Regions from separate parts of the Paenisporosarcina sp. FSL H8-0542 genome, predicted to be linked through region 1. Evidence: riboswitches for the same ligand, from Rfam matches in the RefSeq annotation. Region 1 holds a riboswitch; each other region holds the start of a gene.

Region 1 (7,421 bases):
TTTGCTACTATTTATTATACTTCTCAATGTGCTTGACGCTCTAGACGAGCCGCGATTTGTTGGCCAATTTCATGATCACGTTCACGTTGCATTTCAACCCTAATTCGTATATCGGCGTCGTTTTGATAATCAACCAATCCAACTCCATGTGCGCTTCTGAATGCTTGGTCCATACGTTCTGTGTAGGTAAAATCTAGTGATTGGATAGTGAATCATTCCTTTCAAATTTTCAACCTACTGTTGTAAGTTGTAATCCTTCACATTTGTATATATACCCACTGGTCAAACTTTCAAACAAAAACTCTCATAACTTTTATTTTTGATTTATAACAAAATATGTATCGATTCGATTTTCATGGACGAACTGGTTAATCTCAGTACGTTGGATCAGGCCGAACAAGCAGCAAGCGCATATGTACAATTTACAACGAGTTATCAGCTCAAAAAAAAAAAGTTCGACCGAATTAACGGAAGAACTTTTTGGAAAACATTTTGTTTCTTATAAAGAAACTTCATTAAAAATACTTGAACCAACCAAACCGATTTCTTCAAGGACAGCATTTAACTCTTTGTCAGCTTCCTGGAATTTTGCATTTGCTTCATCTAATTGAACTTCGCCTTCAGAAGCTAACGCTTTTGATTTCATTGTGTAAGCTTCTTGAATTTTAGAAAGTGCGCTGTTAATTGCTTCTTGTTGCTTTGTTAAGGTTTTAGGAACTTCCAACGCTTCTACTTTTGCTGATGCATTGTCTGCAGAAGCTTTTGCTGCATCTTTCATCGCTTGAAGATCGGCACCTTCAGGAAGTGCTGCTTCACCCTGTGCATCTTCAAAAGCGTTTAAATCAGCATCAACCTCATTAATTGATTGAGAAATGGATAAATAAAACTTCATCATATCTGCTGCAGGATTAGCTTTTTCTTCAGTCTTTGCTGCTCCGTTTGTTGTTGTTTCCGGCTTTTCTTCTTTATCAGATGAACATGCCGCAAGAACGATTGTAAGTGAAGTAAGTAGTAGTAATAATTTTTTCATCATTGAATCTCCTTTATATGTAGTCAATTTGCATCATTATCCTACCATAACAATATTCCCAATGTAAAGGCTATACAAAATAGTCGGAACACATTGAAAATTATGATTCCAAAGAGCTACTTTCATTAGTTTTTTCACGTGAAAGTCGATTCACGATTAACATGGTAATGCCTCATCTTCATTTATATTTGTTGTCAATTCAAAACTATCCTGTGCTATGTAATGTACAATCATTAGTATAATCATCGTTTGGATTAAATCCTAACTCGGTATGACACTCATTTAATTTGGAGTAAAATGAAATTTAATTGGCATTGTCTTGAATTTAATTGGGTTCAAACGAGATTTAAACGGCATTGACTTAGTTTTAATCGGCATCAAATACCATTTAATCGGTCTCACCCATTGATTCCCACAAAAAAACAATCTTCAAGTTACTGACTAAGTATCCTCTTCCAAGAAATAGAAAAGACGTCGGTTTCCCGACGTCCATAGGATTACTTTATTTAACTGGAACGACCGAGCCGCCCCATTCTTCTAAAATGAAATCTTGAATTTCTTTAGATTTCAATACTTCAACTAATGCTTTAATTTCTTTATTTTTTTCATTACCAGCTTTTACAGCAATGATATTTACGTATGGAGATTCTGAGTTTTCAATAGCGATTGAATCTTCCAATGGGTTCAACCCAGCGTCGATTGCGTAGTTTGAGTTGATTAACACCGCATCGCCTTCTTCATTTTCGTACATTTGTACAAGTAGTGCTGCTTCGTATTCTGCATCAAATTCCAAGTTCTTCGGATTGTCTACAATATCTTTTACTTCGGCTGTTGTCTTATCAATGCCTTCTTTCAATGTGATTAGACCCTCAGCTTCCAACATAGATAGGATACGACCATGGTCAGCAACTGAATTACTGATTAGTATCGTTGCTCCTTCAGGAAGTTCATCCAGAGACTTATATTTTTTTGAGTACACACCGATTGGCTCAATATGGATACCACCAGCATTGGCAAAATCATAGCCATGATCGGCCATTTGAGCTTCGAAGTAAGGAATGTGCTGGAAGTAGTTTGCATCCAAATCGCCATTTTCCAAATCCTCATTCGGTAAAATGTAATCTTGGTAAGTTTCAATTTTAAGTTCAATACCTTTTTCTTCAAGCAACGGTTTTGCTTGTTCCAAAATTTCTGAATGGGGTATGTTAGATGCTCCCACTACAAGTTCTTTACTGTCTCCACCTGATGATGAGTCAGCTCCTCCGCCACATGCTGCTAGAGTGATTGCACTTGCCGATAATAAAATTCCTGCTACAAATTTCTTCATCATTATCTCTCCCTTTTTTTGTTTATGTGATCGAGCTTTCACCCGAAAGCACCTTAACGTTTGTCTGTTTTTGTTGTAATCGAATCTCCCACCCATTGGATGATAAAGACAATTAGTAAAATGATAATTGTGGAAACAACTGTTACATCTCCCCTACTGCGTTGGAAGCCATCTAAAAATGCGAGTGTTCCAAGACCGCCCGCTCCGATAATTCCTGCCATCGCAGTATAACCTACAAGGGCAATTGCTGTAACGGTCAGTCCTGAGATTAATGCAGGCATGGACTCCGGAAGTAGCACTTTCCAAATGATTGTGGAAGTTTTAGCACCCATTGAGCGAGCAGCTTCAATTACACCTTTATCTATTTCACGTAATGCAATCAGGACCATGCGGGCATAAAATGGTGCTGCACCTATGATTAGTGCCGGTAATGCAGCATTTGCCCCACGAATCGTACCGAGTAGGAATTTAGTAAACGGAATCAACAAAATAATTAAGATGATAAACGGGATGGATCTGAAAATATTAACGAACGCCCCTGTTAACCAGTACACTATTTTATTTGCCCATAATTGACGAGGGCTAGTTACAAACAGCAAAATTCCAAGTGCAAGTCCAATTATGAAAGTTAAAACGGTAGCCATTGCAGTCATATATAACGTTTCAAGTGTGGCTTCCCACATTTTTTCCCAATCCACATTCGGTAGAAGGTTTTCAATCATGTGAAATCACCTCCGTATGAACATCTTGTCCATGTAAATAATCAATCGCTTGGTCGATGGCATTTGAATCACCGTCGATTTGTAAATATAACGTTCCATATGCACCATTTTGAGTTTGTGCGATATTCCCTTGAACGATGTTAACTTCTACTTGATATTGCTTAATTAATCTTGATAGAATCGGTTGCTCCGTTCTATCTCCGACAAACACTAGTTTCACAAGCTTGCCTGAGGGATATTGCTCTACCAAATGAGCAATAGTCTGGCTGGCTGACTCCGGACCATTTACCTGGGCAACAAAGCGTTTCGTAATGGGTTGTTCAGGAGTTTGGAATATTTGAAGTACACTTCCCATTTCAACCACTTTTCCAGCTTCCATGACCGCAACCCGATGACAAATTTTACGGATGACATGCATTTCATGTGTAATCAGGACAATTGTCAAACCCAACCGTTTGTTGATATCTACCAATAGTTCCAAAATGGCATCTGTTGTTTCAGGGTCAAGTGCTGATGTCGCTTCATCACATAGCAGCACTTCAGGATTATTGGCAAGGGCACGGGCAATTCCTACCCGTTGCTTTTGACCGCCGGATAATTGGGAAGGGTATGCTTTATCCCTCCCTGTCAATCCAACTAGTTCGATTAATTCTTTAACTCGTTCTGAACGTTGCGTTTTGCTAATCCCTGCAATTTCTAGTGGGAATGAAATATTTTCCTCGACTGTCCGCGACCATAGTAAGTTGAAATGTTGAAAAATCATGCTTACTTTTTGTCTTGCACTACGAAGATCTTGTCCTGAACTGGACGAGATTTCGTGTCCATTTACAGTGACACTACCTGAAGTAGGTTTTTCCAAGCCATTCAATAATCTGATTAACGTACTTTTTCCGGCTCCACTGTAACCGATTATGCCAAAAATCTCGCCTTGATCAATCGTCACATTCACGTCATCTACCGCTATGAGTTGTCCATTACCGGTTTCAAACCGTTTTGATAAGTTTTTTAATTGAATCATATTTACTTCACCTCTGAATTTATCAAGCATTTTATTTGTTTTCTTTATCGTGCAATTGCGCTGGCCGCATGTTTCGCATGAGTCAACAAGTTTAAAACCACTTACCTGCTCTCAAGCTTAGCGTGCGCAAATAACCTCTTTCATTTTATTTAATATCAACATCATTTTATTGAAATATCCTAAAAAAATAAAAATCCCTTCCGCAGACAAGCAGAAGGGACTAATGCACAATTATATACGTTAGACCGTTCTCTCATCTTTCAAAGCGAATTCGCTTTGAGTGATTTGGCACCATTTCACAAATTGTGACGGTTGCCGGGCTTCATAGGGCACTTCCCTCAGCCTCTCTTTATAAGAGTTTACGATATTAAGTTTTTAGTTACGAATGATAATGTAACACGTTCAAATGCGAACGTCAATTATTTTTTTGCAAACGATTATAGAGATAGGGAACTGATTGAAAAGCATAAACTTTTTCAACTATTTGACCATTTTCCGCAATGAGTAAACAAGGGACGCTTTGGATTTGATAATCGACCGCTAAACTTTCTACATAGTTCAAGTTTGCTTTCCCTATTTGCAAATCCGGCAAAAGTTCTTCCACAACGTCCATCATTTTTGAGGCAACTTGGCAAGTTCCACACATGGGCGTATATAAATAATAAGCTGCCCTCTTTGCGTTTTGAGAATGATTTTCCCACTCCGCACGCGTCCATTCTTTCATTGTATTCATCCTTTAGGCAATAAATTCCGCTTTAACATCGATATTCGCTCCGAGCAACACAGTCGCTAGAACTTTCATTGGTGTAGTCGCAACTTCTCGGTAGGCTGGATCAGTATATAAATGAAGTGCTTCGGGAAATTCACGTTTAATGAGCGCACGTAATTTCTCTCCGGACTTATCAGCATCGACAAATACATAAATCTCCAACTGATCGTAGGGGGCTAATATTTCTTCCAATCGCGTGGGGCTGACTGTTCCGTTCGTGCAGATAATTTCAACTGGCTCTGCAATAAGACGCAGAATCCGCTGTTTATCTGATCGACCTTCTACAATTATGACTTTATCAATTGGCATGGGATCACTCCTGGCTGTACTGACATAAAAGATTGTTTAAAAAGTTTTCTTGAAACGGAGTCCATCAGGTTGCAACTCTTCCCGATCACAACCAATGCCACTCTTTTCAATATCCCGTTTTAAACTCGCTGTTATAATCGACATATGCAAAAAACGCCGAACAAATGTCGGCGTTCAACTAACGATATTACTCTTGTGTCATTTCTTCGTATTGCTCAGCCGTCATTAATGAGTCCACTTCAGACAAATCTGTAGGTTCTACAACGATCATCCATGCATTCTCGTATGGAGATTCATTCACGAATTCAGGACTGTCTTCCAATCCGCTGTTCACTTCAACTACTTTACCACTGATTGGTGCGTATAGCTCAGAAACTGTTTTAACAGATTCAACACTGCCAAATGGTTCGTTCGTTTTGATTTCGTCGCCTACTTGTGGAAGTTCTACGAATACAATATCACCAAGCTCAGATTGAGCGAAGTTAGTGATGCCGATGCGTGCTTTTCCATCTTCAACTTTAACCCATTCGTGTTCCTCAGAGTAGCGTAATTCTTTTGGTGTGCTCATTAATACCCCTCCAAATATGTAATATATTCAACTTCAGTTTGACATAATCTTTCCTTAAAAACAAGAACAGAAAATCAGCTTTTCCAATTCACAGTAAAATCCGACTCCTTAAAACCTACTGTGGCTTTCAAGCCGTCCGTCACAAGGGGTCTTTTAATGAGCATCCCGTCTGAAGCAAGCAATTCATATTGTTCTTCATCTGACATCGTCGGCAGTTTATCTTTTAAACCAAGCTCCCTATATTTCATTCCACTCGTGTTATAAAACTTCTTAAGCGGCAACCCACTTGTCTCTACGATCTTTTTCAACTCTTCCTTTGAAGGGGGAGTTTCTACAATATGTACATCATGATACGAAAGACCTTCGGCATCCAACCATGCTTTAGCCTTTTTGCAAGTACTACATTTCGGATATCCATAATACGTAATAGCCATCATTCAACCTCCTTATCATCATTTTAACCAGTCTATCAAAAAATAAATCCGAACACCTCATCAGAAGCGTTCGGATTTTTTATTCTACGTTTTTCTTTGCGTCAATCAAATATTTTCACTTGTTTATTTCCAGTATTGAAGGAAGTTCTCCTTAGGTTCATCGAAGAACCTATCGGTGATTTTTAGTATTAATAGTTTTCTTAAAATACAAACAAGGCGAAGTGGCAGAAGCACTTCGCCTTGTTCAATAATAGGGTCAAATATCGAGATTTTATTAAACTACGTATTTCTCAGCGTCAATCAATTTAACCGAAGCTTCACGTTTTTTGGCAATTACATTATAAGGAGTAGAGCGAGTCAATTTACGCAGTGCAGAAAGCATCATGCGTAAGTTATCGCCTTCAACTGCAGCAATCAATGTTTCTTTCGCATCTTTTTCGATACATTCAAAAGCTTCCTGACAGAAGATTTGAGTGTATAGAAGTTTTTGGTTCGCTTTATCAACACCGTCACGCTGGATTGCTTTCTCTGTACGCAGAACAGCTGATTCCATTGCGAATAGATTGCTCACGATGTCCGCAATGTTTGCCAATACTTCTTGTTCAGTTTCAAGTTTTGTACCGTAACGTTGAGCCGCTAAACCTGCAGCTAGCAAGCCGATTTTTTTAGCATTTTGCACCAATACTTTTTCTTGAGCTAATGGTGCATCTTCAATTTCTTCTGGCATCATCATTAACAATTCTGATTGAAGCGCTTGTGCTTTTTGAAGAAGTGGAAGTTCACCTTTCATAGCTTTACGCAAGAACGTACCAGGTACCAGCAAACGATTGATTTCATTTGTGCCTTCGAAAATACGGTTAATGCGGGAGTCACGATAGATGCGCTCTACTTCATACTCTTGCATGAAGCCGTAACCGCCATGCAACTGAACTGCTTCATCCGCAATATAATCCAATACTTCTGTGCCGAACACTTTGTTGATTGAACATTCAATAGCATATTCCGCAATAGAAGCAGCGATAGCTTTGCCATCTTTTTGCTCTTCAGGACTCAATTGACTCATGCGGTCTTCAAAGTAACCAACTGTGCGATAAATCAAACTTTCCGAAGCATATAATTTGGATGCCATTGTTGAAAGCTTTTCTTTTGTTAAGTTGAAAGAAGAAATCGGTGTTTTAAATTGTTGACGTTGGTTCGAATAGGCAACAGCCAATTCAAAAGCACGTTTGGATGCACCAACTGTA
Region 2 (7,421 bases), 670 kb from region 1:
TGGATGACTGTCTTAATTGCATTTCCCCTTTCAGCAATTTTTCTATTAGGGATAGTAGTGAATACATTTGCAAGAGAACCCATTGCAACAACCCAATCACCCGATTCTAAAACGACAATCAACTTCTACACATTAAATGGTGGTGCAGCTACTTCTATTAGTGTAGTAGGAATAGTAGATGGTCCCCTTTGGTTCAAGAAGAATATCTACTATGATGACAATATGCACAAGGCAGATGTGGCTTGGACAAATAACGGTATTATTACAATAAATAATCACACTTTGAACTTAGATAAAGGGGAAACTTTTTCGGATTAATAATTCTTTTTACTAACGGTTACTTTAGTAAAAATCTTTGGGCTGTTTTGGTAGCCCTTTTTTCTTTTTCAACTAACGGGGCAGTTTAGTTGAAGAAACACTGAAAAGAAAGGGGCTGTAAAAATGAAATATTTATTATATGAATTGCATTTAGCTCAAAATATGGATGGCACGAATGATGAAGAATTGGATAAATTAGATAATCAATGGATGGAAAATGCGAAAAAATACAAAGAGGTATTCAATACATTATCTGATAGATTGCCTCAAGATATTTTTAATCGTTTTAACTCTTGGGGTTTTCACGATTATAGACTTATAAAAATTGAAATTGAACATAAAAGTCTCCTTCACTCAAACATTCACTTCACTGTTTCCAGTGACGATGTTTGGATATTGAGTTTTGACAATGTCTCGTTCTTTCAATTTCAACACTTGAATTATGATAATGATAAACCTATTAATAATCGTGAAATAGATGACTGGTTGTTTGAAGAATTATTACCAATTAACGAATCAACATTATCATTTGAAGTCATTTTGTCATCAGGAGGAAATATACTCTTACACTTCCCAGATAAATCGGTTTCGATGAAAAAGTTAAAATAGCTACTGCATTATTGTTCAACTAACGGGTGCTTAGTTGAAGAACATCGAGATGCTTAAGCGGTCTTTTTCTCATTGAACTAACGGGGCTGGATAGTTGAACAAGAATATTGTCTTATCATAAGGAAATACTACCTTTAAAATTAGGTAGGTGATTAGATGAAAAAAATATCAGTTATATTTTTGCTATTGCTATTAAGTTTAACAACTCTAATATTTGTAATTTGGGAAAGACCACCAAAAGCAAAGGCAATAAATGAAGAAAATGATGAATTATTAGAAGTGATTTCAGTGCCCTGTAGCCTAACATTGGAGTCTGTTGATAAAAGTCTGACGAATACAAAAGGTGTAGCATTAATCTATAAAGTGCAATTAAATCCACCAAGTTTTGCAAGAACTAATATAAGTATTCTCGCTGTTCATCTTCCTGAACCGTCTTCGTATGGAGACTTCGATAGCTATGAAGGTTTTGCGTTTGTTCCAAAAGAAATAAGTTGGCGTTTTAAGCTTTATCCAACCCCAGAGGAGAATGGTCCAAGTTGGGCTGGACGATTTGATTTAATTACAGCAGAAATGAAGAATGTCGAAGTTCAGGTGCGTCTCTCAAATTCCAAAACAGGTAAGTTAGGACCAAGTGTTCTAACAAACAGTATTAATTATTGTAAATAGTTTCTGCTTCAGCAGCAATCATGCTCATTTTATTTCCATCGATTCCACGACGAGCAAATACTATTGGGGCTGCCCTTTAATCTGTTCTTTACATCCGTAGTGTACTTTGTAAAAAGATAAAAACGGGAAAAAACAAATTTCAGGAATTTATTTACTTTATTGAATGTTTGTATTATTATAATAAATAAGTGAAATTCGTTGATTTCAAAACGAGCAAAACTGATACCATTTAAACCATTAATAAAACTAAATAGTTAATTTCTACTTATCAAGAGAGGTGGAGGGAAAGGCCCTTTGAAACCTCGGCAACAGACTCATTATGAGCACTGTGCCAATTCCTTCAAGCGATTATGCTTGGAAGATGAGTTGAGATCTTGTCACATATTTTTAATGATGAGCCTCTTCTTGCTTCCAAGAAGAGGCTTTTTTGTTTTTAGAAATATGGGTTCATTTGCTCTGTTTCAAATAGAAATGGGCATGAAAATATAAAAATAGAAGGAGTGTAAAAAATATTATGAGCAAAGTGAAAAGTTCGAATTTAGGTTATCCAAGAATTGGTGTAAAACGTGAATGGAAAAATTCACTGGAGCAGTTATGGGCAGGGAAACTAGAAAAAGAATCATTCTTAAAACAAATTGAGGAGATTCGGCTAAACAATCTGCAGAAACAAAAAGATTTAGGAATTGACTTGATACCAGTTGGAGACTTTAGTTTGTATGATCATGTGCTTGATACAGCCGTTATGTTCGGATTAGTACCGAAACGCTTTGAATACGACGGCGGTAAAGTATCGCTTGAAACGTATTTTGATATAGCACGAGGCAATAAAGGTGCTGTTGCATCTGAAATGACAAAATGGTTTAACACAAACTATCACTATATTGTTCCAGAGCTTAATGAAGCAGTACCTACTCTTGTTGAAAACCGGCCACTTCAATTTTATAAAGAGGCTAAACAGAAACTTAATATCGAAGGAAAACCTGTAATCTTAGGACCTATCACATTTGTAAAACTGTCAAAGGGTTATAGAGAAAATGAATTTAAAGCAGTTGTTGAAAAATTTGTACCGCTTTACGCTGACATTTTACGTGAATTACAAAAAGAAGGAGTAGAGTGGGTACAAATCGATGAACCGATTTTATCTACAACGATTTCCAAAGAAGATGTTGCGTTATTTAAGGATATCTATCAAACATTGCATGATGCAGCGCCAAACATAAAGCTGATATTACAAACATATTTTGAAAGCATTGAACATTACGAAGATGTCATCTCACTTCCTGTTAAAGGAATTGGACTTGATTTTGTATATGATAATGGTCAAAATCTTGCTGCTTTGAAAAAGTATGGTTTCCCAAAAGATAAGGTTCTTGCTGCTGGTATTATTGACGGGCGAAACATATGGCGTGCGAATCTTAATGATCATTCTGCAATTCTTGCAGAGATTGTGGATGTTGTTTCAAAAGATCGTCTAATTGTACAATCTTCATCAAGCTTATTGCATGTACCTGTGACAGTTAAAAGTGAAGAAACGCTTGATGACGTCCTAAAAGGAGCATTATCATTTGCTAATGAAAAATTACATGAAATTGTTCTACTGACAAAAGGCTTAAACGATGGAAAAGAAGCGATACAAAAAGAAATCAGTGCAAGTACAGAAGCGATTCATGCGTTACAAAAATCATCATTCCGAAATAACACACAAGTTCAAGAAGCCATTCAAAACTTGCATACGTATAAAGCGGAACGAAAAGCAATATTTAAAGTCCGTCAAGAGATACAAAAAGAGGCTTTTCAGTTACCACTGCTTCCAACAACAACAATCGGAAGTTTCCCGCAAACTCAAGAAGTAAGAAAGAACCGATTAAAATGGCGTAAAGGCGAGTTAACGAATACAGAATATGAAACATATATAAAAGCAGAAATTAAAAAGTGGATTGAAATTCAAGAGGAACTTGGTCTAGATGTGTTTGTACATGGAGAATTTGAACGTACAGACATGGTTGAGTATTTTGGTGAAAAATTAGATGGCTTCCAATTCACGAAATTTGGCTGGGTCCAGTCATATGGCTCGCGATGTGTGAAACCACCACTTATTTACGGTGACGTGTCATTTATAGAACCGATAACAGTTAAAGAATCCTTATATGCCCAATCAATAACTGACAAACCTGTAAAAGGAATGCTGACAGGTCCAATTACAATTTTAAACTGGTCGTTTGTTCGCGATGATATTTCACGCTATGTTGTTGCCAATCAAATTGCACTTGCGCTTCGAAAAGAAGTTGAAACGCTTGAGGAAAATGGAATTCGTATGATTCAAGTTGATGAGCCGGCAATTCGTGAAGGGCTGCCGTTAAAACGTGAAAAATGGGAAGGGTATCTTGACGCTGCAGTTTATGCGTTTAAACTTGCAACAACGTCAGTACAAAACGATACACAAATTCATACCCATATGTGTTATTCGGACTTTAAAGATATTATCGATGCGATTAAAGCACTCGATGCTGATGTTATTTCGATTGAAACATCAAGAAGTCATGGTGAATTAATTCAATCGTTTGAAGAAAACACGTATGACAAAGGGATCGGTCTTGGTGTATACGACATTCATAGTCCACGTGTACCAAAGCTTGAAGAGCTGAGTAGAAACATTGATCGTGCCCTACAAGTTCTTGATCCAAATCAGTTCTGGATTAATCCTGATTGCGGTTTGAAAACACGAGGTCTTGAAGAAACGGTTGCAGCACTTAAGATAATGGTTGAAGTAGCAAAACAAACGAGAGAAAAGCTGCTCGTGAATATAGGGTCATAAACTTCCAGAGTGGAATATCCGAATAATGAAAGTGAAATAGAAAATCTTGGGACCCTTTCGCACAAGCATAGGCTGTTCCTTCCATATAAGAACTACCTTTAAAGAGTCTTTGAGACCAAGGCAACCACTGAATCGAATTGTAACAGTGCCAATTACAGCAGAGTTATTCAAATCTGCTAAATAAGAGGGCCATGTATATTGAGTTAATGTAAGCATATGGGAGTTGAGTGAATGGGAGATTTGGTGAAAGAAGGTAAGGAAAAGGAAAAGGAAAAGTTTGAAGTTATCGCAAAAGCACTTGAAGGCTTGCATTTTGGAGAGCTACAAATTACGTTTCATGAAGGAAAGATTGTTCAAATAAATCGCATAGAAAAGCAACGGTTTTCTGTTTGAAAAAATTAAAATATTAAAGAAGCTCACCGGACAACTGGAGGCCTCTTGTATTCAGTAAGATTGTTTATTGACAATTTTATGGAATCAAGAGGTCTTTTTTATATCCTAGGGTTAAGAAAATAGATTGGAATAAGTTAACGTTGTAAGAATCTGCAGTGAGAGTATCACTAACTGATGATCCACAATGGAGAACGCTGTTTTAAAGTGCATCAACATTATTATTAGAGGAGTGATTGGGATGTATAAAATCGATACACAACTTGCTCAAATTGGAAATCGCAGTGATACGGCTACAGGGACTGTGAATCCCCCTGTTTATTTTTCTACGGCCTATCGTCATGAAGGGCTTGGGCAACCGACGGAGTTTGATTATAGTCGTACGGGAAATCCAACACGTCAGCTCCTTGAAAATACAATATCAGATTTGGAATATGGTGATCAAGGCTTCGCCTGTAGTTCTGGAATGGCGGCAATTATGACAGTTTTGTCCCTTTTTCAATCAGGTGATGAATGGTTAGTTAGTGAAGATTTATATGGAGGTACCTATCGTTTATTAGAACAAGGATATAAAAAATGGGGATTGAAGTGTCAATACGTAAACACATGTTGTCCGGAAGCGATCGAATTAAAGATTACCCCTCAAACAAAAGCCATCTTTCTGGAAACGCCTACAAACCCCTTAATGAAGAAAACAGATATTTCCGCTGTTTCGGAAATTGCCAAGAAACACGGAATTATGCTGATTGTCGATAACACTTTCTATACGCCTCTCTTGCAACAACCAATCACTCTTGGTGCTGACATTGTAATCCACAGCGCAACCAAATATTTAGGCGGTCATAATGATGTTCTTGCTGGCATTATTGTTGCTAAAGGAAAAAAACTATGTGAGGAACTAGCGCATTACCATAACAGTACGGGAGCTGTGCTTAGTCCATTTGACTCCTGGTTATTGATGCGCGGTATGAAAACTTTATCCCTACGAATGAATCGGCATGAGAAAAATGCTCGGGAAGTTGTCCTTTACCTTTCCAATCTTCAAACTGTAACCGACGTTTTTTATGCAGGAAAAGGTGGAATGATCTCTTTTCGCCTAAAAGAAGAGTCATGGATTAATCCTTTTTTACAAGGTTTATCTCTTATTACATTTGCCGAAAGCCTTGGAGGTACAGAAAGCTTCATCACCTACCCTGCCACTCAAACACATGCTGATATCCCTGAAGAGGTTAGAATTCAAGCAGGTGTTTGCAATCGATTATTGCGTTTATCAGTTGGAATTGAAGATGTAGAAGATTTGCTTTCAGACCTTGATCAAGCTTTTGTGAAAATAAGAGAGGAGATGATTATGTAATGGAGAACAGAGAATATTCCTTTGAAACAAGACTTTTACACAATCGTCATAAGATTGATCCGAATACTGGCGCAGTGAGTGTAGCGATCCAACATGCGTCAACTTTTCATCAATTTGATATCGATCATCTTGGAAAATATGATTACAGTCGCAGCTCTAATCCTACAAGGAATGCACTAGAAGAAGTTATTGCGGAACTAGAAGGTGGAACAAATGGATTCGCTTTTTCTTCCGGGATAGCAGCGATTTCAACGGCATTTCTGCTTCTCTCTTCAGGAGATCATGTCGTGATTTCAGAGGATGTTTATGGTGGTACCTATCGATTGATCACCGAAGTCCTGTCCCGATACGGAATTGACTATAGCTTTGTCGATATGACGGATCTGATCCAAGTAAAACAAGCCATTAAGCCAAATACAAAAGTGTTTTATGTTGAAACACCTTCCAATCCTTTATTGAAGGTGACCGACATCAAAGCGGTTAGCAAGTTAGCAAAAGAAAATAATGCCTTAACATTCGTCGATAACACTTTTCTCACTCCAGCCTTGCAAAAACCACTTGAACTTGGGGCTGATGTTGTGCTGCATAGTGCAACCAAATTTCTATCAGGGCATAGCGATGTCGTCGCTGGATTGGCAGTTGTCAAGGATGAAAAATTAGCGAAAAGACTTGGTTTTTTACAAAATTCGTTTGGGGCTATTCTGGGTGTTCAGGACGCATGGCTCGTGCTAAGAGGGCTCAAGACGCTTTATGTCCGTCTCGAACAATCACAAAAATCTGCAATATTACTCGCCGAATTTTTACAAGGCCACCCGCTAATCGATAAGGTTTATTATCCGGCTCTAGAAAGTCATCCGCAGCATCAGCTTCAAAAAAACCAGGCAGAAGGTCCAGGTGCGGTTTTATCATTTGAACTTGCCAATGAGGATGCACTTCGTTCATTTGTTTCGAATGTGAAATTCCCTGTATTTGCAGTAAGCCTTGGGTCTGTAGAGTCGATTTTATCGTATCCGACTAAAATGTCCCACGCGGCGATGCCAAAAGCGGAAAGAGAAAAACGTGGCATCAAAAATAGCCTTCTTCGCTTATCGGTCGGCCTTGAAAACCCGAATGATCTTATCAAGGATTTTTCACAAGCCTTTCAGCACGTTCAAGATAGACAGTTTATTTATCATGGAGGAGAGAGCCAATGAGTTTTTTGGAGAAATTAAAAAACCAAATATTAATTGGTGATGGCGCCATGGGAACTCTCCTATACTCGTACGGGAC
Region 3 (7,421 bases), 880 kb from region 1:
ATATACACATATTTTGATTGGCTATGACGGAGAAGGCTTCGGGGATGCATTCCTAGAGATTGAAGGCAAAGTAAGTGAAAGTAAAGACGAAAGTTTGAAAGAAAAAATTTGGAACGACCATATGAAAAATTGGTTCGAAGGTCCAGAAGACCCGAACTTAGTGATATTGGTTGTAAAACCAGAAAGCGTTCGTCTTATGAACAAAAGTGGAAAACCACCTGAAACCATTGAATTATAATAAATGGAAAGCTCGCTCTCAGACTGAGGGTGAGCTTTTTTGTGTAATGTGAAAGTTTGTGAAAAATTTAACGCTCAAACTGAACCATTTATTGGTCAAAAATCGAGTTTATCGCTCAAACTAGACTATTTATCGCTCAGATAGGTCTCAGAGTCAAGTTAACTTGCGCTGAGATGACGGTTCCCTCAAAGTGTGATTTTTAATCTCTCTCCATGGCTTTGAAGTACCCCAAAGCATCCAGTTGGGGCGAGTTCATATTTCCAGAAAAAAGGATTTAACTCCCTGGTGGAGAATAACGTAATAGATGAATACATTGATATCGATTAAAATGATTTTAAAATTGAAAGGAGCATTAAATTGCAATCTCTTAAACCGAAAAAGAGAAGTGCTTCCCGTATATGGATGGGAACTAAAGCTTATCGGCTGAAACGATATGCTGAATGGGTACTGGATGAAAAAAAGTACGCAAAAAATAAGCGAAATGAATCACTGGAATATCGAGTTTTCAAACACAAGACACCGTTGCTGCGTCAGTTAAAAGATGTGGACATGCAACTGCAATATAATAAAGTTAAGAATTTGAGGATTGCAGCCAAAAAGGTAAGTGGAATCGTCGTTCAGCCAGGTGAAACGTTTTCCTACTGGAAGACAATTGGAAAAACGACGAGGCGGAAAGGTTATCTTGACGGCATGATTCTACATTATGGAAAAGTGCGATCTGGTCCCGGCGGCGGACTGTGCCAATTATCCAATTTAATTTACTGGATGACGTTGCACACTCCACTTCAAGTAACTGAACGCTACCGTCACAGTTACGATGTATTTCCGGATTCCAAGCGCAGCCAACCCTTTGGAAGCGGGGCAACTTGTGCATATAACTATTTGGACCTGCAGATTAAAAATGAAACGAATGAATCTTACCAACTAATCATTTACGTAACCGATCAATCTTTGGTAGGCGAATGGCGATCGACACAACCTTCTTTGACGACCTACAATGTTTATGAAAAAGAGCATTGGTTTACATTAGAACAATGGGGAGGGTACGTACGTCACAACACGATATACCGTGAAGTATTCAACCATTTCGGAGAACGAATCGATGACGAATTCATTACTGAAAACCATGCCATTACCATGTATGAACCCTTTCTGACGGATGGAAAGGAATAAAAGAAACAGCTCAGCAGGAATCTGCTGAGCTGTTTTATTGTTCGACTAATAAAGAAAGAAAAAATGACTATTTTGATTAACATTTACGGATGAGGTTTATATGTTTTGTATAGGGGTAAATTTGAATTAGAACATTAGAAACATTCAACTAACACAAAATATGAGGAGGAAACTAACATGGCAGATTGGAAAAAAACATTATTAGCAAGTAGTCTAGTAGGTGGAATCGTTTTGGGTGGTTTAGCAGGTTGTGGTGACGGAGTTGACCAGGATAATGGTGTCAATGATGGTGACCAGAAGGACGAAGTAGATTCTGAAAACAAAAACACTGAAGAAGGCGAAGAATAATTCAGCCGATTTAAGGAGCGTAAAGCTCCTTTTTTTTATGGACAATAAGTGAAGTTAATGGGTTTAGCCTTGTAACACCATCACTCTATAGCTTATTAGCAGTTAAGAATTTCTCTTTATATATGTTGCTTAATTCACTCCAAACGTCAAATTTATTCCCATCTAAATCATAAAAAACAAAGTTTTTTCCTGTGTGCCCTCGGTTTTCAATATCGCCAATTCTTATTTCTTTTTCATTGAAATCCTTGTGTATACTTTCTAAAGCAGATAATCCATTCACTTCAAAGGTAATAGAGAAATGTTCATTCCCATTAATGTCATAGAAGTTCGAGCTTTGATTATCTCTAGACTTAACAAGGAATATACTTTGGTTAGCTAAATTAAGAATAGCTTTATCGTTGTCTTTGTAGCTTAATTCAGCACCTAATTTGTGTACATACCATTCCGAAGATAGCTCTACGTCTGTAACAGGTAAATATGTAGTTCCAACTCTTAGTAACTTTTCCTTCATCTTATAATCCTCCCCAAAAATTTTCTGAAATTGAGTTCTTCATCCTATTTCTATTTTCGATACTACAATGGGAAAATCCTGTTTGAACTTATGAACTGGAAACCGATCAAATAAAAAACCATCTCCTTTTTTTCGGGAGATGGTTTTCATTATGATTTGAATAAATTCAGCCAGCCTTTGTATTTAAACCAGGCGAACATTAACAATCCGATAAGTGCCATTCCGCCTAAAGCGAAAAAGTAGCCGTATTTCGTCTCGAGTTCCGGCATGTTTTCAAAGTTCATGCCATATACCCCTGCTACAAATGTTAGTGGAATGAAAATGGAGGATACAATCGTTAAAATCATCATGATTCGGTTCATTCGATTGGAGTTCATTGCCATATAGCTATCTCGAATATCCGCTGTAAGTTCTCGGTTTGACTCCACAATTTCTGTCAGTTTGACGAGGTGATCAGAAATATCCGCAAAGTAGGAATGTTCGTGCTGTTGAAGGTTAAAACGACTCGAGTTTAATACACGGTACATCAAATCACGCATCGGCAAAATCGTTCGGCGCAACCATAACAAGTCACTGCGCATTTCAAAGACGGTATCCATCGAAAAATGCTTCATATCAAACGTCATCTGATCTTCAATTTCGTTCAAATGGTCCTCAATCTTGTACACAAGTGGAAAGTAGGAATCAACCACTTTGTCGAGAATTTGATACATCGCATAAATCGCTCCACGTTCCCAGAAGGAAGCATCGCGTTGCAATTTTTCTCGAACCAAGTCCAATTCTTGAACGGCATTATGATGGAAAGTAACAACAAAATTCTTTCCGACGAATAAATCCAACTCCTCGGCTTCAAGCGTCTCTTCATTCAGCGTATGGACGACAAAGAAATGATATCCATCGTGGTAATCGACTTTCGGGCGCTGCAAGCGGTGTAAACAATCTTCAATCGCCAGTGGATGGAAATGAAAGAACGAATCAAGCAAAGCCCATTCAGTGGCTGATGGTTTGTCAAAATCAATCCAGTACCAGTCGAATGACTTTTTATGTAGATCTTCTAAAGGAAAGTCCATTTCTAATTGGCTATCAACGGTAACTCCAAATGTTCGAATCATAAGTAAAACCTCGTTTCACACGGTAAATTCTAGTAGTAGTTTACCACGAAAGTTCGATGTGCTTGTATTGAAGCCAACAAAATTCGTTTGAAAAAGGAGAAGTTACCAGTTGATTTCTTATAACTTCGCATTAAAAGCTCATTTTCTAAATAATGTCTTAACAAGTCATTCACATCCTCTTCATATTCATCGACTACACTAAAGGTGCAAGCTCAAATCCAAGGAGGTCCTACATGAGTCAAACACGTTTGAAAAAGAAAGCTTTACCTATCGCAATCCTTTCGTTTTTAGCCATCAGTGGAGTCGCGGGAACCATTGCCACATTTCCATTTCATAAACGACAACGAATACCTCTAAAAGCTAGATAAAGGAAAAATAAAAAATGCGATTTAAAGGAGAGTCATTAACGTGGAAATTCAACGAAGACCTTGGAAAAAAATATCTTTGACGCGATTTATGGACTTTATAAGTAAGTCCACTCAAAGAGCACAAGAAAAGAGATTTTCTCAATTAAATTCATCACAGACACCTTGGAATTAACTAAACGCAGTCATATATAAATAAATTGATTCACTTTAATACTCTCATTTCTAATGGAGAGTTTTTTCTTGTTTAAAAACTCAATCATATGGGGATCTTTAATAACTTTTTCATGCGCTAACAAATACGAAATCGGGATGAGAAGAAAAAGAATGATCAATCCAATCATCGTACCAAGCGGAGAGATAGGAAGTAGATTACCTGCAAAAAAACCAAGTAACTGATAAAAAATGACGAAAATGACGATGGACATGATCAAAATAATGATCTTATTTTTGAAGGTTTTCATTGTGATTCTCCTTCCGCAACAACCAAATATATTACCATTAAGTATTACATTTACTTCCAATTGTTACAACTGTTTCTTTAAAGCGAGCGCATCGTTTGACTCTCTGTAAAATATAGTTTATTCTAGCCATGGAATTAATAAATGCATAAAGCGCCATTTTCACAATGGCGGCCAAGTTTTCTAGGGTTCCGCAAACAACCGGTTTGGTCTGGTCCAAGAGAAAACGCTTTGCACACACGCAAAGATACACGGAAGGATAAAAGCCTGGGAGATGACGTATGATACGTTTATCTCTCGGGCTTATTTTGATTTGGAAAAGGAGTATGTTTTCATGAATAAAGAATGGATGAAAGTCTTCATAGCAGCATTTTTTGAAGTGTTTTGGGTAATTGGTCTCAAGCATGCGGATGATATCTGGACATGGTTGGGCACGGCAATTGCGATTTCGGTGAGTTTCTATTTAATGATTATGGCAGGGAAAACACTTCCTGTTGGAACCGTGTATGCAGTGTTTGTCGGACTTGGTACAGCTGGTACAGTGATTGCGGATATCCTCTTTTTCGGGGAATCATTTAGTATCGCAAAAATTGCCTTGATTGCACTTCTGTTAATTGGGGTTGTCGGGCTTAAGCTGGTGACAAAAGAACAGGAAGAGGTGGAATCCTAATGGCGTGGATATTCTTAGTCATTGCTGGATTGTTTGAAATGACAGGTGTGGCGATGATCAGTCAAGTGCATAAAAGTCGCAATTGGAAGTCCATTAGCGGATTGTTCGCAAGCTTTTTGGCAAGCTTCCTGTTCCTTGCACTCGCCATGGAAACCCTTCCGATGGGTACGGCATACGCAGTGTGGACTGGTATTGGTGCTTCAGGTGGAGCGATTTTAGGCATGATTTTATACGGGGAGCCTAAAACATGGTTGCGCATGCTGTTTATTGCCATGGTGTTAGGAGCGGCTGTCGGTTTGAAATTTATTTCTTAGGACTGTCATATCTATTTCCCGGCAAACATAGCATAGCTTTATCACACATATAAAAAGCAGTATATTTTAATTTATTAGAAAATTATGTTGACAAGTATTTTGCACCCTGTCATAATCCAATTTAGATTTTAAAAAAATATCATATCTACATTTTTCTTATCAAGAGCAGGTGGAGGGACTAGCCCTATGAAACCCGGCAACCGACTTACGCGAGTAGGCACGGTGCTAATTCTTGCAGCAGTAGCTGACAGATAAGAGGATGTTAGTTCAACTACTAACCTCTTCTTTTTTGTGAAGAGGTTTTTTATTTTCCCTAAAGAGGTGAAGACATTGAGTGAAGTAGTCGCGACTTATTTAGTCCATAGCATAGAAGAAAATTTAGAAAAAAAAGCAGAAGGCATCGCACTTGGCTTGACGGTCGGATCATGGACCGACTTACCACAACTGGAACAACAGCAACTGAAGAAACATAAGGGACGCGTTGTATCTGTCGAAAAAGAAAATAGTCAATTAGAAAGCAGAACGAAAGGAATTATTCGCATTGCATACCCCACGGCGAATTTCAGTCCTGATTTGCCAGCCATTTTAACGACGACTTTTGGCAAGTTATCACTGGACGGGGAAATCAAATTAATTGATTTGGAGTTCAGTCCGGAATTAACGGGACACTTTCCAGGGCCGAAATTCGGCACAGAAGGCATACGACAACTGACAGGCGTGCAAGAACGACCATTTGTCATGAGTATCTTTAAAGGCATACTCGGGAAAGATTTGGACTTTTTACTGACACAACTGGAACACCAAGCACGCGGTGGTGTGGATTTTGTGAAAGATGATGAAATTTTATTCGAAAACGAGTCGACGCCTTTTGAACAACGGATTGTAAAAGGACGTGAAGTACTCGAGCATGTTCTCTCGGAGACAGGTCACCGCACACGTTACGCAGTGAATTTGACAGGACGTACATTCGACTTAAGAGACAAAGCAAGACATGCGACAGAGCTAGGGGCAGATATGTTGCTGTTTAATGTTTATGCATACGGATTGGATACACTGCAAAGTTTAGCTGAAGATCCAGAAATTGCGATTCCGATAATGGCACACCCAGCCGTTTCGGGAGCATTCACTCCATCCCGAAAGTATGGTCTCTCAAACCACCTCGCACTGGGTAAAATATTGCGACTTGCCGGGGCGGATTTCTCGTTATTTCCTTCACCGTATGGCAGTGTGGCCTTGGAAAAATCAGAAACATTACAAATTGCAGAAGCACTCCAGGTTCCTGGTTTGATAAAGACCTCTTTGCCAGTGCCTTCAGCCGGAATTCATCCGGGCATGGTGCCGCAACTGATTGAAGACTTTGGTATTGATTCCGTCATCAATGCAGGTGGCGGGGTGCACGGACATCCAGCAGGTTCTGTGGCGGGGGGAAAAGCATTCAGGCAAGCGGTTGATGCAACGCTTTCAAGAAAGACCTTATCAGAGGCTGCACAAACAAATGCAGAACTGCAACAAGCACTGGAATTGTGGGGTGACAAAGTACGATGACACAACCCGTTATATTTTGTGATTTTGATGGCACGATTACCACGAAAGATAACATTATGGCCATCATGAAAAAATTCGCACCACCTGAGTGGGAGCCGATTAAAGACCAGATTCTCGGCCAACAAATAACCATTCAACAAGGCGTAACACAACTTTTCAACTTGCTATCAACCGACCAAAAAGATGAAATTACCCAATTTGTATTGAAACAGGCACAAATTCGAGAAGGATTTGAGGATTTTGTGGCCTATACGAAAGCACAGAAGATTCCACTCTTTATTGTATCTGGAGGCATTGATTTCTTTGTTAAGCCACTCGTGAAGGAACATATAGAAGACGACCGTATTTACTGCAACGTGGCAGATTTTTCTGGAGAAACCATCATAATCAACTGGCCTCATACATGCGATGAACATTGCTCGAATGGCTGTGGTTGTTGTAAACCATCCATCATTCGCAAACTGAGTGACGACAACACTTACAAAATCGTCATCGGTGATTCCATTACCGATTTGCAAGCGGCCAAACTGGCAGACAAAGTCATAGCGCGGGACTTCCTCATTGAAAAGTGCGAAGAACTCGATATTCCTTTTGAGCCATTTGAAACATTTACAGACGTGATTCACATTTTAAAGCAATTGGAGGTACGCACATGAGCAATTACTTTTCCCGCTGGAACGAGCT

What was found. A riboswitch is a leader RNA that binds a small molecule or an ion and turns the genes downstream of it on or off. The one in region 1 is predicted to bind S-adenosylmethionine.
Region 2: linked by a shared signal. The riboswitch ahead of metE (5-methyltetrahydropteroyltriglutamate--homocysteine S-methyltransferase) and the one ahead of MHH33_RS05360 (methionine ABC transporter ATP-binding protein) in region 1 are both predicted to bind S-adenosylmethionine.
Region 3: linked by a shared signal. The riboswitch ahead of MHH33_RS00755 (2,3-diketo-5-methylthiopentyl-1-phosphate enolase) and the one ahead of MHH33_RS05360 (methionine ABC transporter ATP-binding protein) in region 1 are both predicted to bind S-adenosylmethionine.

Annotation. Positions count from the first base shown of each region.
Region 1 is NZ_CP152050.1:1,013,102-1,020,522, reverse strand. It holds gene MHH33_RS05380 (hypothetical protein) at 24-173, opposite strand; gene MHH33_RS05375 (hypothetical protein) at 500-1,033, opposite strand; gene MHH33_RS05370 (MetQ/NlpA family ABC transporter substrate-binding protein) at 1,533-2,357, opposite strand; gene MHH33_RS05365 (methionine ABC transporter permease) at 2,411-3,079, opposite strand; gene MHH33_RS05360 (methionine ABC transporter ATP-binding protein) at 3,072-4,097, opposite strand; SAM riboswitch class I at 4,348-4,455, opposite strand; gene MHH33_RS05355 (thioredoxin family protein) at 4,513-4,821, opposite strand; gene MHH33_RS05350 (toprim domain-containing protein) at 4,834-5,175, opposite strand; gene gcvH (glycine cleavage system protein GcvH) at 5,363-5,743, opposite strand; gene MHH33_RS05340 (arsenate reductase family protein) at 5,818-6,177, opposite strand; gene MHH33_RS05335 (acyl-CoA dehydrogenase family protein) at 6,452-7,421, opposite strand, start outside.
Region 2 is NZ_CP152050.1:1,687,530-1,694,950, forward strand. It holds gene MHH33_RS08850 (DUF5412 family protein) at 1-318, shown strand, start outside; gene MHH33_RS08855 (hypothetical protein) at 442-927, shown strand; gene MHH33_RS08860 (hypothetical protein) at 1,084-1,593, shown strand; SAM riboswitch class I at 1,856-1,961, shown strand; gene metE (5-methyltetrahydropteroyltriglutamate--homocysteine S-methyltransferase) at 2,108-4,408, shown strand; gene MHH33_RS08870 (YezD family protein) at 4,640-4,801, shown strand; gene MHH33_RS08875 (methionine biosynthesis PLP-dependent protein) at 5,040-6,152, shown strand; gene metC (cystathionine beta-lyase) at 6,152-7,345, shown strand; gene MHH33_RS08885 (bifunctional homocysteine S-methyltransferase/methylenetetrahydrofolate reductase) at 7,342-7,421, shown strand, end outside.
Region 3 is NZ_CP152050.1:132,929-140,349, forward strand. It holds gene MHH33_RS00710 (pyridoxamine 5'-phosphate oxidase family protein) at 1-238, shown strand, start outside; gene MHH33_RS00715 (VanW family protein) at 590-1,411, shown strand; gene MHH33_RS00720 (hypothetical protein) at 1,589-1,759, shown strand; gene MHH33_RS00725 (VOC family protein) at 1,845-2,270, opposite strand; gene corA (magnesium/cobalt transporter CorA) at 2,420-3,382, opposite strand; gene MHH33_RS00735 (hypothetical protein) at 3,616-3,750, shown strand; gene MHH33_RS00740 (hypothetical protein) at 3,933-4,211, opposite strand; guanidine-I (ykkC/yxkD leader) riboswitch at 4,381-4,484, shown strand; gene MHH33_RS00745 (multidrug efflux SMR transporter) at 4,543-4,878, shown strand; gene MHH33_RS00750 (multidrug efflux SMR transporter) at 4,878-5,192, shown strand; SAM riboswitch class I at 5,346-5,450, shown strand; gene MHH33_RS00755 (2,3-diketo-5-methylthiopentyl-1-phosphate enolase) at 5,523-6,737, shown strand; gene MHH33_RS00760 (2-hydroxy-3-keto-5-methylthiopentenyl-1-phosphate phosphatase) at 6,734-7,393, shown strand; gene MHH33_RS00765 (methylthioribulose 1-phosphate dehydratase) at 7,390-7,421, shown strand, end outside.